3 regions of the Mesorhizobium sp. M8A.F.Ca.ET.181.01.1.1 genome follow, and region 1 is predicted to be linked to each of the others. Evidence: riboswitches for the same ligand, from Rfam matches in the RefSeq annotation. Region 1 holds a riboswitch; each other region holds the start of a gene.
The links. Region 1 has a riboswitch for cobalamin ahead of EN824_RS04390 (CbtB domain-containing protein). Riboswitches for the same ligand answer to the same signal wherever they lie in the genome.
Positions count from the first base shown of each region.

Region 2: it holds a riboswitch for cobalamin, as region 1 does, so the genes downstream of both, bluB (5,6-dimethylbenzimidazole synthase) here and EN824_RS04390 (CbtB domain-containing protein) in region 1, are expected to answer to the same signal.
Region 3: it holds a riboswitch for cobalamin, as region 1 does, so the genes downstream of both, EN824_RS23025 (aromatic ring-hydroxylating dioxygenase subunit alpha) here and EN824_RS04390 (CbtB domain-containing protein) in region 1, are expected to answer to the same signal.

Region 1 covers NZ_SRTV01000001.1:886,654-891,809, forward strand. Annotated here, with positions in the region: gene EN824_RS04380 (MFS transporter) at 1-1,055, shown strand, start outside; gene EN824_RS04385 (aromatic ring-hydroxylating dioxygenase subunit alpha) at 1,106-2,272, opposite strand; cobalamin riboswitch at 2,416-2,614, shown strand; gene EN824_RS04390 (CbtB domain-containing protein) at 2,651-2,830, shown strand; gene EN824_RS04395 (CbtA family protein) at 2,846-3,649, shown strand; gene cobU (bifunctional adenosylcobinamide kinase/adenosylcobinamide-phosphate guanylyltransferase) at 3,642-4,157, shown strand; gene cobO (cob(I)yrinic acid a,c-diamide adenosyltransferase) at 4,159-4,782, shown strand; gene cbiB (adenosylcobinamide-phosphate synthase CbiB) at 4,779-5,156, opposite strand, start outside.
Region 2 covers NZ_SRTV01000004.1:486,494-491,649, forward strand. Annotated here, with positions in the region: gene EN824_RS18145 (MFS transporter) at 1-894, opposite strand, end outside; gene EN824_RS18150 (TetR/AcrR family transcriptional regulator) at 1,014-1,622, shown strand; partial or broken gene EN824_RS18155 (hypothetical protein) at 1,710-2,692, shown strand; partial or broken gene bluB (5,6-dimethylbenzimidazole synthase) at 2,860-3,438, opposite strand; cobalamin riboswitch at 3,538-3,720, opposite strand; gene EN824_RS18165 (histone deacetylase family protein) at 3,899-4,825, shown strand; gene EN824_RS18170 (exodeoxyribonuclease VII small subunit) at 4,829-5,080, shown strand.
Region 3 covers NZ_SRTV01000006.1:392,105-397,260, reverse strand. Annotated here, with positions in the region: gene ugpC (sn-glycerol-3-phosphate ABC transporter ATP-binding protein UgpC) at 1-398, shown strand, start outside; gene EN824_RS23040 (DUF680 domain-containing protein) at 478-726, opposite strand; gene EN824_RS23035 (DUF680 domain-containing protein) at 791-997, opposite strand; gene EN824_RS23030 (DUF680 domain-containing protein) at 1,071-1,271, opposite strand; cobalamin riboswitch at 1,766-1,968, shown strand; gene EN824_RS23025 (aromatic ring-hydroxylating dioxygenase subunit alpha) at 2,083-3,330, shown strand; gene EN824_RS23020 (hybrid-cluster NAD(P)-dependent oxidoreductase) at 3,408-4,508, shown strand; gene EN824_RS23015 (PqqD family protein) at 4,648-5,079, shown strand; gene EN824_RS23010 (serine kinase) at 5,113-5,156, shown strand, end outside.

The sequences.
Region 1 (5,156 bases):
ACAACGAGCAGGTCGTCTCGATCCTCTACACCGTCGTGTCGCTGCTCGGCCTGTCGGTGACCCTGTTCATGCCGATGCTGATCCGCCGCTTCGCGCGGCGGTGGGTGTACACCGCCGGCGCCTGCCTGCTTGCCATAGGCTCGCTGTTCTTCGTTACCCATACGCTCGCCGGGCAACTGGCCGGCATGCTGTGCCGCGTCATGGGCGCCAGCGCGCTGTCGATCATGCTCAACCTCTACATCATGGACCACATCCGCAAGACCGACTTCATGCAGGCCGAATCGCTGCGCATGGCGTGGTCGATGGTTGCCTGGACCTGTGGGCCGACGCTCGGCATCTTTCTTTACGCGCATTTCGGCATCTATGCCGCGCATGGTGCGGTGGCGGTGTTCGCCCTGGCCTTGCTGGCGCTGTTCTGGACCTACCGGCTGGGTGACAACCCGTCGATCCGCCCGGGTAAGACGCGGCCGGCCAATCCGCTCGCCAATATCGGCCGCTTCGTGGCGCAGCCGAGGCTCAGACTCGCCTGGCTGATCGCCTTCGGCCGCTCCTGCTTCTGGACGACGTTCTTCGTCTATGGGCCGCTGTTCATGGTCATCACCGGGCAGGGCGATATCGCCGGCGGCCTGCTGGTCTCGGCCGGCAACGCGCTTTTGTTCATGGCTATCTTCTGGGGCAAGGCAGGAAAGCGCTTTGGCGGCCGGCGCACCATGACGTTTGCCTATTTCGCCATGTCGGCATCGCTGCTGGCCGCCGGCACGATCGGAGCGACAGCACCGTTGCTGACCGGCGCCTTCCTGTTGTGCGGCGCCTTCTTCACCATCGCGCTCGACGCCCTGGGTTCGACCGCCTTCATGCGCTCGGTACGCTCCTATGAGCGGGCGCAGATGGCGGCGGTCTACCGCACCTATCTCGATTTTTCCGAACTGACGCCGCCGCTGGTCTATTCGGTGGTGCTGGCGTTCTTCGGCCTGGGATCGGTGTTCGTCACCCTCAGCCTGCTGGCGGCGTTTTGCGGCTTCATGACCTGGCGCTACCTGCCGAAGTCCCTGTAGGTATGTCGATATTCAGGTGATGCCGGCCTGACCTGAATCTCGACATACCCTCATGTCACCGCCGCATGGCGCTCGCGCACCCAATTGTGGAAGCGGTGCAGATCATATTCCTCGGGCATCAGCACGCCGGCTGTGTGGCGCATCGAGCGCAAGCCCTTCTGGTTGACCTCGCAGATGGCGGCGTCCTCCTCCAGCACCTGTGTGCCAAAGGCGATGATGTTGTCGATATCGGTCTCGGCGAGGGCCTCGGGCGCGAACAGCCACTCCGCGACAAGCTCGGTCTGTTCGGGACCGAGCGGCACCAGGTGCACGGTCCTGACATAGTCGACATGGCCGACGATGAACATCGAGGGCAGGCTGGTGGCATAAGTCTGGCCGGCGCTGCGTTCCGCCGGCTTCAGCCCTGAGAAGACCGGGCCGTGCGTCTGGCCGTCGCGCGACCAGGTCTGGGCGCCTGCGCGCAAGCCGCCGGAAAATTCCGGCGCGTCATTGTCGGCGTGGCGGAGCCATTCGGGATCGTCATGCCGGCTCATCAGGCCGCGGCCATAGATCGGCACCAGCCGCGACAAATCCTTGTGGACGCCCGGACAGTGCAGGCACTCGTTGAAGTTTTCCCAAAAGATCTTCCAGTTGCAGTTCATGACCTTGCGCAGCATATGGCCCGATACCAGCGTTTCGAGCGGCCAGTTGCCGAGGTTGCCGGACGCGGGATCGAAGGAGGATTGCGCCGAGCCGGCGGCATCTTCAGCAAGATTGACGAAGACGAAGCCCCGCCACACCGAGAGCGCGACGCGATAAAGCGGGTGATCGGCCTTGTCGAAGCCGTCAGGCAGTGATTTCGACGGCACGCGCACCAGCTCGCCGCGCAGCGAGTAGGACCAGGCGTGATACGGGCAGGTTATCAGCCGCGCTTTCAGGCGGCCCTCGCTCTCCTGGCAAAGCTGCGAGCCGCGATGGCGGCAGGTGTTGTGGAAGGCGCGCAGCTCACCTGTGTCGTCGCGCAGCACGAGGATGTCCTGCGTGCCGATGCGGAATCGGCGGAAGGCTAGCGGCTGCGCCAGATCGGCCTCGCGGCAGACGAGCAGCCAGTCTCTGTACCAGATGGCGTCGAGATCACGCTTATAGCTCTCCTGGTCCCAATATGCCGATGAGGGCAGCGTCGGCTCGGTACGGGTCAGCCCGTTATAGGGATCGCGCTCGCTGGCATTGGGCTGCATGGCTGGCTTCCTGTGAGGCTTGCCAGCCGACACCCGGCCATGAAGTTTGTCAATCAGGACGGGATGGGAGCGGCTTTGCCGATACGACGCTCCTGCGCTGGCGGCTGTCGGAATTTGGTTTGCCGCGCGCGGCGAATTTCCCTATAGTCACCAACGTCGTCGGTTCCTTTTTGGGAGCCAAGAGGGAATGCGGTGCGGGCGAGGTTTCGCCCAATGCCGTGGCTGCCCCCGCAACTGTGTGCGGTAGTCCTCTCCATATGCCACTGAAGATTTTTCTTCGGGAAGGTGGGGAAGGGCGCTTATCCGCGAGCCAGGAGACCTGCCGGCGGCGAAAAGACTGACTTCTATGCCCTCGGGTGGAGGGCGAAAGGACTGGAAATGACCACTGCTACCGTCTCCCTCGGCGCCTCCGTCTCCTCGCAGTCGCGCTTCATGCAGCTTGCGCTCGCCGCGCTGCTCGGCATTTTCGTTGTCGGCTTTGTCGGCTTCTCGCACATCGATGCGGTCCACAACGCCGCCCACGATTATCGCCACTCGATGGCGTTTCCCTGCCACTAACTGGGATCTGACATCATGAACCTTTTTCGCAACGTCGTGTTCGTCGCGGCGATCGCGGGGCTCGTGGCCGGTGTCGTTCTTGCCTGCATGCAGGCCTACGCGACCGTTCCGCTGATCCTGAAAGCGGAAGTCTACGAACAGGCCGGCGGCGGCCATCACCACGACCATGGCGCGGCACCCGCCACAACCGAAACCGGCGCCGTGAGCACGGCCGCTCCGGCAGGCAATGCCATGAGTTCCGCCGCGCCGGCAGCGGAAGCAGCTGCTCCGGCAGCGGAGGATGAAGGCTGGGCGCCGGCCGACGGCTTAGAGCGTTTCGCCTTCAGCGTGCTTGCCAATATCGTCACCGGCATCGGCTTCGCATTGGTCCTGGTCGCGGTTTCGGAATTCGCAGGCGGCGTCGGCAACTGGCGCCAGGGCGTTTTCTGGGGTCTGGCCGGCTTTGCCGTGTTCACACTGGCGCCTGGCCTCGGCCTGCAGCCGGAGCTGCCTGCAATGCCGGCGGCCGATCTCCTGCCGCGCCAGATCTGGTGGTCGGCAACGGTGGCGGCAACCGCTATCGGCCTTGGCCTGATCGTGTTTCGCAGATCGCTGCCGTTGACCATCCTCGCGGTCTTGCTGATCGTCGCGCCGCACATTGTCGGCGCGCCGCAGCCCGACAGCTTCGAGACACCGATCCCGGAAGGCCTGCACCATCAGTTCGTGGTGGCGGTGACGGTGACAAATCTGGTGTTCTGGCTGGTGCTCGGCGCGGTCGTTGGCGTGGTTCGCGGGCGCTTCACCGGCACGGCGACCAGCCTGCGCGACAGCTTTGCCTGATCTGGGCAAGCTGACCTTCATCATCGGTGGTGCGCGCTCCGGCAAGAGCGCGCACGCAGAAACTCTGGTGGCGGCGTTGCCCTCGCCATGGGCCTATATCGCCACGGCGCAAGCCTATGACGACGAGATGCATGAACGCATCGCGCTGCACCGCTCGCGGCGCGGCGAGGGCTGGTCGACCATCGACGCGCCACTCGACCTTGCCGAAGCCCTGGAGGCGTTGCCGGATGATCAGCCGGTGCTTGTCGACTGCCTGACGCTGTGGCTGACCAATCACATGCTGGCGGATCACGACGTCGAGGCCGCGTGCCGACGGCTGGCGGACGTTCTGTCGCGGCCGCGCGGGCCGTGGTTCGTGGTGTCGAACGAGGTCGGGCAAGGCATCGTGCCCGACAATGCGCTGGGGCGGCGTTTTCGCGACGACGCCGGTCGGCTCAACCAGCGGGTCGCCGCGGTCGCCGATACGGTGCTCCTGATGGTGGCGGGGCTACCGCTCAAGGTGAAATGAAATGACCGAAGACAAGGGCTCCAAAGACCGGGATGAAGAACGCCATCGCGCCAAGATGGCCAAGCGCAAGGCGGTGCAGGACGCCGAGGTCGCGGGCAAGACGATCGAGAAGGGGTTGCTGATCGTCAACACCGGCCCCGGCAAGGGCAAGACCACGGCCGCCTTCGGTCTCGCACTGCGGATGCTCGGCTACGGCAAGCGCGTCGGCGTCGTCCAGTTCATCAAGGGCAAATGGCACACCGGCGAGAAGGACGCTTTCGCCGCCTTCGGCGACCGGATCGTCTGGCATGCGATGGGCGAGGGGTTCACCTGGGAAACGCAGGATCTGAAGCGCGACATCGCGGCCGCCGAAGCCGCCTGGGCCAAGGCCGTGGAATTGATTGGCGACCCCTCGATCAGCCTTGTCGTGCTCGATGAACTCAACATCGCGCTGCGCTACGATTATCTCGATCTCGACAAGGTGGTTGCCGCGCTCAAGGCTCGCCGCGAGGGCCTGCACGTTGTCGTCACCGGTCGCAACGCGAAGCCGGCGCTGGTCGAGGCGGCGGACCTGGTCACCGAGATGGGGCTGACGAAGCACCATTTTTCCGCCGGCGTAAAAGCGCAGCAGGGCATCGAGTTCTAGAACACCAGGATTGCGATCACCGCGATCAGCCCAAACAGGCCAATCAGCAAATAGTCGGCGACACGATAAAGTTGGAGCGCCCGCCGGATGTCGCCGCTGTCGACATCGCGTCGTCCGTCTTCGCCCATGAAGACGTCGTCGACCACGACGCCGCCATAGCTGCGCGGCCCGGCGAGCGCGAGGCCAAGTGCGCCGGCCATGGCCGCTTCCGGCCAGCCGGCATTGGGCGAGCGGTGTTTTTTCGCGTCGCGCCGTACCGCCTGCCAGGCATTGCCGGGGTCGGTGCCCTTGACCAGGAAAGCGGCCAGCACAATCAGCACCGCCGTCAGCCGGGATGCCGGCAGGTTGATCCAATCGTCGAAGCGTGCCGCCGC
Region 2 (5,156 bases), on a different contig from region 1:
CGTACCGGCGGTGAGCGGCAAAAGCGTGCCAAGCGCGACAAGGGCGACCGCGATTGCCAACTGGCGTTGCAGCGGTGCTTGCAGGTTGAGGGCGCCGACGATGATGCCGAGCACGAACGATCCCAGCGCATAGACGCCGATGACAAGGCTGGCGGCGCCCGGCTGGCCGAATTCCCCAGTGATGGCCACCGTGCTCACTTCCGTCGTCGCGAAGGTCGCGCCGATGAAAATCAAGGCAAGGGTGATGATCTGCACCGGCCGCAGCCTTATTGCCGAGCCGCTCGTGGCACGGTCCACCGGCCGCACCTGCGGTTCGGTCGAGCGCTGCAGGATGAAAGCCGTTGAACCGATGGCCAGCAGCACGGTGCTGACCAGGACGCCGGCTTCAGGAAAGAGGCCCGCACTCAGTCCCACCGACAGCGAGGCGCCGGCAATATAGACCAGCTCGTCCGCCGCCGATTCGAAGGCGAAGGCGGTATTCATCTGCGGCCGTCCTCTGAAAATCTCGGTCCAGCGGGCGCGCACCATTGCCGGCATGCTCGGCATGGCCGCGGCCGCCAGTGCCGAGACGAACAGCGTCCAGACCGGCCAATCCTGATTGGCTGCCACGATGAGAACCGCGAAGGCGATCACGGTGATGATGGTGGTGGGGACCACGATGCGTGTCTGGCCCAGACGGTCCACCAGCCTTGATATTTGCGGCGCCACGAAAGCGTTGCCCAGCGCAAAAGTCGCCGAGACCGCGCCGGCCAGCCAGTATTCGCCACGCGTCTGAGACAGCATCGCCACGATGCCGATCGGTGCCATGGCGATCGGCAGGCGCGCCAGGAAGCCGGCGGCCGCAAAGCCTTTGGCTCCGGGGGCGCGAAAGATTTCCGAATAGGGGTTTTGCATGGCGGGTTCCTCGACAAAGGATGAAGCGACAATTACATACGATGCGTATGAATGTCAGATAGTTCATACGTAGCGTATGTCAATTGGCATACGAGGCGTATGTGAATAGGTCCAGAACCATGCACAAACCCCGCAAGGAGATGATTGCCGAGACGCGAGCCAAGCTGATCACGGCGGCCCGCCAGGCTTTCGGCACCATTGGCTACGCCGAAGCGTCGATGGACGATTTCACCGCGTCGGCCGGGCTGACACGCGGTGCCCTCTATCATCATTTCGGCGACAAGAAGGGGCTGCTGCAGGCGGTTATCGCCGAGATCGACGCGGAAATGGCCGCCCGGGTGAATGAGGTCGCGTCGAGGGCGCCGACCCGCTGGCAGCATTTCGTCGACGAATGCACGACCTACATCGAAATGGCGCTGGAGCCGGAAATCCAGCGCATCATGTTCCGGGATGGCCCGGCCGTGCTGGGCGATCCGGCGCAATGGTCGAATGCCAATGCCTGCGTCGGTTCAATGACCGATCATCTGACGGCGCTGCAACAGGAGGGGATGGTGGTGCCGGGCGTCGATCCCGAAACGGCGGCGCGGTTGATCAACGGTGCGAGCAGTCAGGCCGCACAGCGGATCGCCAACTCGAACGATCCCGAAGCGACGTCGAGGAAGGTTGTGGCCGCGTTCAAGCAATTGCTCGAAGGCCTGCTCGAGAAACCGGAAGCACGGCCAAACTGAGCCGCCGTGGCGCTTCCGCCACCGCCCGCAATTGACAATAGCCGGTTTGGGCGCATCCTCCACAGCCACCTCTGGGGGATTCGGGGCATGTGGGATTTCGATATCGGCAGGTCGGTGTCCATCATGATGCGGACCTGGCCTTTCATTGTCTTTCGCATGATCGTCTATTTCGGCATCACACTGGCCTACATCATGGCCACCGGCACCGGTGCCTCGGTCGGCTATGGCGTCGGCCATATCTCCACCGATCCCGACGGACCGTTGTCCTTTGCCCTTTGGGGCGGCGTGGTCGGATTCGGCGTCGTCTCGATCGCTGTCTATTGGCTGCGCGAATACATCCTCTACGTCGTCAAGGCAGGCCATATCGCCGTCATGGTGCATCTGATCGACGGACATGACGTTCCCGACGGCCAGAACCAGATCGCCTACGCGAAAGAGGTTGTGACCGAGCGCTTTGCGAGGCGAACATCCTTTTCGTCGTCGACCAGTTGGTCAAGGGCGCCATCCGCGCCATCACCGGCCTGCTGGGCGGCATCGCGGCCTTCCTGCCCATTCCGGGCCTGAGCGGCCTGGTCTCGTTCCTCAACACGGTGATCCGCCTGTCGCTGACCTATGTCGACGAGATCATTCTCGGTTACAATATCCGCATCAATTCGTCCTCGCCCTTCGAGACGGCGCGGCAAGGCGTGGTGCTCTACGCCCAGAACGGCAAGACCATGGTCAAGAACGCCGTCTGGCTGGCGGTCATCATGTGGGGCGTGTCTTTCGTGATTTTCCTGCTGATGCTGGCTCCGGCAGCCGCCATTCTTTATGTCATGCCCGGGCAACTCGCCGGCTGGGCTTTCGTGCTCGCCATCGTCTTTGCCTGGGCTTTCAAGGCGGCCTTCATCGAGCCATTCGCCATTGCCTGCCTGATGCAGGTCTATTTCAAGACCATCGAGGGCCAGGTGCCCGATGCCGCCTGGGACGCCAGGCTGGCCGAAGCCTCGTCGAAGTTCCGGGAACTCAAGGACAAGGCGCTCTCCACCTTCGGCGGCTCGCGCTGGGACATGGCCGGCGCGACGCGCTGATCGGCGGGGCTGGCGGGCGCACCTGCGACGGTGTCGAGGCGCGCCACCGCCGATTTGAGCGGTGCCTCACCCTGGCCGCAAAACGTCTCGCTCATGATCAGGTCGGGCAGCGGCAGGCGTCGGCCCCAGCCATGCGTTTCGAGGTCCGGTTTCGGCGCGAACTCCGAGACACGACCGACGCAGAGATAGGCGATCGGCGTCACGTGATCGGGGATAGACAGCAGGCTGTTCAGCGCTTGCGCCTCGATGATGCTGACCCAGCCGACGCCAATGCCTTCAGCGCGCGCGGCCAGCCAGAAATTCTGCACCGCGCAGACCGTGCTGTAGAGATCCATTTCCGGGTTGTGCCAGCGCCCCAGCGGCGAGCCTTTCGAGCGCTCGCGGTCGCAGGTGATACAGATGTTGAATGCGCTTTCGCAAATGCCTTCGAGCTTGAGGTTGCGGTAGAGCGCCTGCCGGTCTGCCTCGATTGCCGGCAGTTCTTGCTCGCGCGCGGCAAGGAACAGGTCGCGCACCTTCGCCCGTCGCGCGGCATCGCGGATGACGATGAAATTCCAGGGTTGCATGAAGCCGACCGATGGCGCGTGGTGGGCGGCAAGCAGCAGCCGCGCCAGCACTGCATCGTCGATCGCCTCCGATGTAAAATGGCTGCGGACATCGCGCCGCGTGAACATGGCGCGATAAACCGCGTCACGCGCTATCTGATCAAATCCATCGCCCATTGGAGCGGTCATGGCTTCCGGCATCGCTTGTCCCCTTGCGATTGCAGCAGTTCAAATTCTCAGAGCGAACTTTGCGCGTCCAAGAGGACCCACATCGCTCTGATGTCATCCGCCTGACCATGCGGATGACGATGCCTGCCAGGCCGGTCTTCTGGCTCGGGATCAACCCGCGTCCGGTGCCTTCCCGTCATCGACAGTGGCATTTACCGGCGCGGTCCCCCTTACAGCGTTGGGCACGCCACGGAATTCAACCGTGTTCCCGATTCTCCCGCCGGAGCATTTGCAGCCAAGTGAAATCATTTGGCGTCGCAGAATGCGGCTAAAACAAACAGACCGGCAGGCACCAGGCAGTGGCGGCAACCTTACGCCGAAGCCCCAGCGCCGCCAATCCCCGCAGCGACGCCAATGGACGCAGGCGTGATTTTCCCCAGCGATCAAGCCGCTGCGCATGGCCATTACGGCGCCGGGGCACTAGATAGGGGAGATGGCTACCCGTCTCTACACGCACCCCATCTTTCTCGAACACATCACCCCGCCGGGTCACCCCGAGCGGCCCGACCGCCTGCGCGCCATCGAGCGCGTGCTCGACGACGAAGCTTTTGCCGCGCTCGACCGCGTCGAGGCACCGCAAGGCGACGAGGCGACGATCCTCTATGCGCATCCCGCCGATTTCGTCGCGCGTGTCCGCGCCGCCATCCCCCACGAAGGCATTGCCCACATCGACGCCGACACCACCGCCAGCCCGAAGAGCTGGCAGGCCGCGATCACGGCGATCGGCGCCGCCAACGCCGCCGTCGACGACGTCTTTGCGGGCCGCGCCGACAATGTCTTCGTCGCCGCCCGTCCGCCTGGCCACCATGCCGAAAAGACCACGGCAATGGGCTTCTGCTTCTTCAACACGGCCGCGATCGCTGCCCGCTACGCGCAGAAGAGGCACGGCGCCGAGCGTGTCGCCGTCGTCGACTGGGACGTGCATCACGGCAACGGCACGCAGGATATTTTCTGGGACGATCCGTCGGTGCTCTATTGCTCGACGCACCAGATGCCGTTGTACCCGGGCACCGGGGCGAAGAACGAGACCGGTGCCGGCAACATCGTCAACGCGCCGCTGGCGCCACAGACCGGCAGCGAGGTGTTTCGCGATGCCTTCCTGTCGCGCGTGCTGCCATCGCTCGACAATTTCGCCCCCGACCTGATCATCATTTCGGCCGGCTTCGACGCGCACCACCGCGACCCGCTGGCCGAGATCAATCTGACCGAGGACGATTTCGACTGGGCGACCGGCCAACTGATGCAGCGCGCCGCACGCCACGGCGGCAACCGGCTCGTCAGCCTGCTCGAGGGTGGCTACGATCTGCAAGGATTGGCATTTTCGGTCGCCGCCCATGTCGGGCGACTGATGAAAGGATGAATGATGAGCGGTGAGATCAACGAAGACGTCAAGGCGATGAGCTTCGAACAGGCACTCGACGCGCTGGAGAAGATCGTCGATGATCTGGAGCGCGGCGACGTGCCGCTCGACCAGTCGATCCGGATCTACGAGCGCGGCGAGGCGCTGAAGGCGCATTGCGACCGCTTGCTGAAGGCAGCCGAGGACAAGGTCGAGAAGATCAGGCTGTCGCGCGATGGCAAGCCGGTTGGAACCGAGCCGCTCGACGCGGACTAAGGCGCCCTCGCAGTCTTACCGATTTTTGGACACGATCATGATTGAGGATACAGTTCGTCCCGATTGAAACGGACAA
Region 3 (5,156 bases), on a different contig from region 1:
CCATGAACATCCTGCCGGCCACGGTCGACAAGACGGGCAATCCGACCATCATCAGCCATGTCGGCGGCCGCAAGGCGACGGTGCCGATCGCGACGCCTGCTTCGGCAAAGGGAGCGGCGGTCAGCTTCGGCGTGCGGCCGGAAGATCTCGCGATCGCCAGTGGTGCGGACTATCTGTTCGAGGGGACGGTCGATTATGTCGAGCAACTCGGCGAGGTTCAGTTGGTCTATATCGACATCGGCCGGGCCGACCTGCCGCTGGTGACCAAGCTGCCGGGCAATGTCGAGATCAAGCGCGGCTCGACGCTGCAGTTGACCGCCAATGCCGGCGACCTTCATATCTTCGATGCGGATGGACGGTCGTTCGCGCTGCACGAAGCGGAAGCAAAAGCCGCCTGAGGCCAGCCATGTCTCGACAACAAAAAAAGAGAGCAGCGGGCTGGCCCGCCGCTCTCTTTTTATACATCACGACGGCTGGTTAGTTGTTGCCGAAGAGATTGCGGTCTGCGCCGTGAGGGGCGGACTTCTGCACGTCGCCGGACGAGTTGAGCAGCTTGTAGATGGGTGAGTCGCTGTTGCGGACCGAACCCGTATGCGACGTATCGACATTGACGGTCGACGATGCAGTGGGCTGATTGGCGCCATTGGAGCCATAGTTGTCACTGCCGGCGAAAGCGCTGCCGGAGAGGGCCAGAACGGCGGCGGCAGCAATGAGGATCTTGTTCATTTCCAATACTCCTAACGTCTTGAATTCCACGAGTGGCGAGCGAGCCCGCCACTCGCAACAGGCGTCAACGGCCGAAGAGGTTGCGATCGCTACCCGGCCGGGCAGGCGCCTCGGTGGCCGGAGCCGACTTGCCGATCGATGCGGTGTTCGCGTTGTCGGTCGACGTGACAGCCGCCTGGTTGGCACCGCTCGAACCGTAGTTGTCGCTGCCGGCAAAGGCGCTGCCGGAGAGGGCCAGGACGGCGGCGGCGGCAATGAGGATCTTGTTCATTTTAGGTACTCCTGAATTTGTGGCATCCACCCCGCGCGGCAGGGTCGCCCCGCCGCAAGCCGGGGATCGGCTGTTAGTTGTTGCCGAAGAGATTGTGGTCGGCGCCCTGGGCAGGCGTCTGAGCAGCCGGCTCCGACTTGCTGGTCGAAGCGGTGTACGAGCTGTCGACAGTGGCAGCGGGGGTGGCGGCGTTCGAACCGTAATGGTCGCTACCAGCGAAGGCGCTGCCGGAAATGGCCAGAAGGGCGGCGGCAGTGAGAACAATCTTTTTCATTTTGGGTACTCCAGTATTTTTCCGTCCGTCTAGCGGCGTGTCTTGGGATTAAAATCGCGTCGTTCGGACCGCCCCGATGTGGGAGAGCACCTCTGCTGTTTCCAATCACGAAGTTGTTCAGCGTGGACCATGACTCTACCACTTGAAATTGTGCCAGTGATTTCCACATCTGTTATTTTCTGTCGTTATATCAATCAGTTAGCTAAAAATGGCACCCCGATCACCAACTGTATCGGAGGCTCGGCGTTCACACCGTCCTGCACGCACCGTCAACAGAAACGAACCGTTCGGTTCGATTTTAGAATCTGCTAATAGTCACTTTTCGAAACTGTTAACCTTTTCGCCCCCGGCAAAGGGGTCGAAAAAACGGTGCCGGCGCGCCTGGCGACAGAAGGCGATTTGATGATGCGACCCCTGTCACGACGTTCCAGCATGCGTGTCGCGCCGCATGGATGCGATGTCGCTTTCATGCCGATGTCGCAAACCCTGCCGTGATTAGATCAGGCATCTCAGGTGCCGCTGCGTGACGACGGAGCGGAGAATTGGGAAGCCGGTCAGATTCCGGCGCTGCCCCCGCAACGGTGGTGGAGTTCAAGTCGCAACGGGAGACCACTGGGCGTAAGCCTGGGAAGGTGTCGCGATGGTCCGTAAGGACGACTCCAGAGCCCGGAAACCAGCCCGAGATGGCTAGAACTCGACTGATCGCGGTGGGCGGTCAAGAGGCGGATGGTGTTTGTCCGGCTTTGCGCCGATCTGCGTCCAGTCCTTCCTCAATCACCACCAGTTCAGTCCTTGAAAATGAGGACAGGACATGGACGCGCGCAACGACATGCTGAGGCTCTTGAACAGCCGCAGACAAGGCTTTTCGCTGGAACAGCCTTTTTACACCGACCCGGACTACTTCAAGCTCGACATGGAGCTGATCTGGTATCGCGACTGGCTGTTCATCGGCCATGATTGCGAATTGCCCAAGCCGGGCAGCTTCATCACCGTGCAGATCGGCGACTATCCTATCGTGCTGGTGCGCGATCAGCAGGGCAAGATCAACGCCTTCCACAATTCCTGCCGCCATCGCGGCAGCCGCGTCTGCAACAGCGACAAGGGCATGGCCGCCAAACTGGTCTGTCCCTATCACCAGTGGACCTATGAGCTGGACGGGCGCCTGCTGTTCGCCCGCCAGATGGCCGAGGGGTTCGACAAGAGCCAGTTCGGGCTGAAGCCGGTCGCCTGCGAAAGCGTCGCCGGCTATGTCTTCATCTGCCTGGCCAAGGAGCCGGCCGACTTCGCGCCGATGCGGGCGATGATCGAGCCCTATCTCAAGCCGCACCGGCTGAGCGAGGCCAAGATCGCCTTCGAGAGCACGATCATCGAGAAGGGCAATTGGAAGCTGGTCTGGGAAAACAACCGCGAATGCTATCATTGCGCGGGCAATCATCCCGAACTGTGCAAGACCTTCCCGGAAGCACCGACCGTGACCGGCGTGCAAGGCGCCGACAGCGATCCGGAGATGCTGGCGCACTGGGCGAAGTGCGAAGCTGTTGGCCTGCCCAGCAAATTCCGCATCGACCCGGCCGGGCAATACCGCGCCACCCGCGCGCCGCTGCTGCGCGACGCCCAGAGCTACACGATGACCGGCAAGCGGGCGGTGAGGAAGGACCTGTCCGACAGCGTTTCGGCCGACCGCATCGGCACGCTGATGCACTATCACTACCCGACGACCTGGAACCACATCCTCGTTGATCATGCCGTCACCTTCCGCGTGCTGCCGGTCAGCGCCACCGAAACGGCAGTGACGACGAAGTGGTTGGTGCACAAGGACGCGGTCGAGGGTGTCGACTACGATCTCGCCGAACTCACCCATGTCTGGACCGAGACCAACGACCAGGACCGCCGGATCGTCGAGGAGAACGCTTTCGGTATCCTGTCGCCGGCCTATGAACCCGGCCCGTATTCGGAGCTGCATGAAGGCGGCGTCATCCAGTTCGTCGACTGGTATGCCCGCTTCATCGGTCCGCGCCTGGCCGAAGGCGGGCGGCCGGCGCTGCGCAGCGTCGCCTAGCGCATGTCACCCAAAAGTGTGCAGCGGTTTTGGGATCACGACATCCGCAAAATGAAAGGTATGCAGGGATGAATGCGATGACCGACCTTGGCCTCTATCGCCATCTCGACCAGATGGCGCCCTGGAACGACAGGCTGCAGGTGCTGGAAGTGACCGGTGTCAGCGACGAGGCGCCCGACGTCAAGACCTTCACCTTCCGGTCCGACAACCAGACCTGGTTCCGCTACAAGCCGGGCCAGTTCGTGACGCTGGAACTGCCGACGCCGGATGGGCCGCTGATGCGCACCTACACGCTGTCGTCGTCGCCGTCGCGGCCGTTCTCGATCGCGGTGACGGTGAAGGCGCAGGCGGGCAGCATCGGCACACGCTGGATGTTCGATCACCTGGCGCCCGGCTCGCACGTCAAGGCCTATGGACCGGGCGGCGACTTTTCACTGCACAGCCATCCGGCGGCGAAATATCTGTTCGTCTCGGCCGGCTCCGGCGTGACGCCGATGATGTCGATGCTGCGCTGGCTGAACGACTGTGCGCCATGGACCGATGTCGGTTTCGTCAACTGCGCGCGGCGCCCGGAAGAAATCATCTTCCGCAAGGAACTCGAACTGCTCGGGGGCCACATGCCTGGCCTGTCGCTCGGCTTCATGATCGAGGAGCGGTCGAGCCGCGAGGGCTGGTACGGCCATATGGGCCGCATCGACGCCATCCGGCTGCCGCTCCTGGCACCCGATTTCCGCGAACGCGAAATCTTCTGCTGTGGGCCCGATCCCTTCATGCGCGCCGTGCGCGGCATGCTCGAAGCCGCCGGCTTCGACATGGCAAAGTACCATCAGGAAAGCTTTGCCGCGCCGACCGTGGACGAAGTCCCGGCACCGTTTGCCGCGCCGGCTGAAGCCGGCGCGGCAATTTCCGTCGAAGCCGCGACGCCGATCCGCTTCGCGCTTTCGGATGTCGACGCCGACTGCGTCGCCGGCCAGACCGTGCTGCAGACCGCGCGCGCCTCGGGCGTGCGGATACCGGCGGCCTGCGAATTCGGCCTGTGCGGAACTTGCAAGGTGAAGAAAGTCTCCGGCAGCGTCGAGATGAGTCACAATGGCGGCATCCTCGATCATGAGATCGACGACGGCTTCATCCTGGCCTGTTGTTCCAAGCCATTGTCGGCGCTGGAAATCGAGGCTTGATCCGCCCGTCCTTCGACTGATCCCGGAAATGTCGGCGCCTTGCCGGCAAGGTTACCTTGCCAAGGAACGACCGAAAGTCTACAGGCGTTGTCGGTGGAAGCGGTCCTGCTGGCGGGCAGGGATGTAAAGCGGGGCAACAATGAAGCATGAATCCCATGCCTATGCGGTTGCGAGCCGGGATATCGTTTTCGAATCCTTCGATGGCGAGGCCGTGGTGCTCAACCTTGCCAATGGCAAATATTTCGGCTTCTCCGATTCCGGCAGCAAGGCGTGGCAGGTGCTTTCGTCCGGAGCGGACGCCCAGGCTCTGATCGGGCTGGCCGCGGGCGGCTCGACAATAAGCCACGCCGAACTCGAACACTTCATATCGCAGCTGCTCGAACTGGGTTTGCTGGTGCGTTCGGAAGCGGCGGCGCAGCCACTGCCGGGCGAATTGCAAGCCGAGCTTGCCGCCACCAGCGAGCCGCTCAATGTCAGCATCCACGACGACCTCGCGGACCTGATCGTCGTTGATCCCATCCATGAGGTCGAGGAACCCCTTGGCTGGCCGGCGGTCAAGCAGGCTTCCTGATCGGCCGGCCGCAGCCGTGATGGAAGGCGCTTGATGCCGCGCGTCACGCTCGAAACCCTGCCGGACTACGCCCGGTA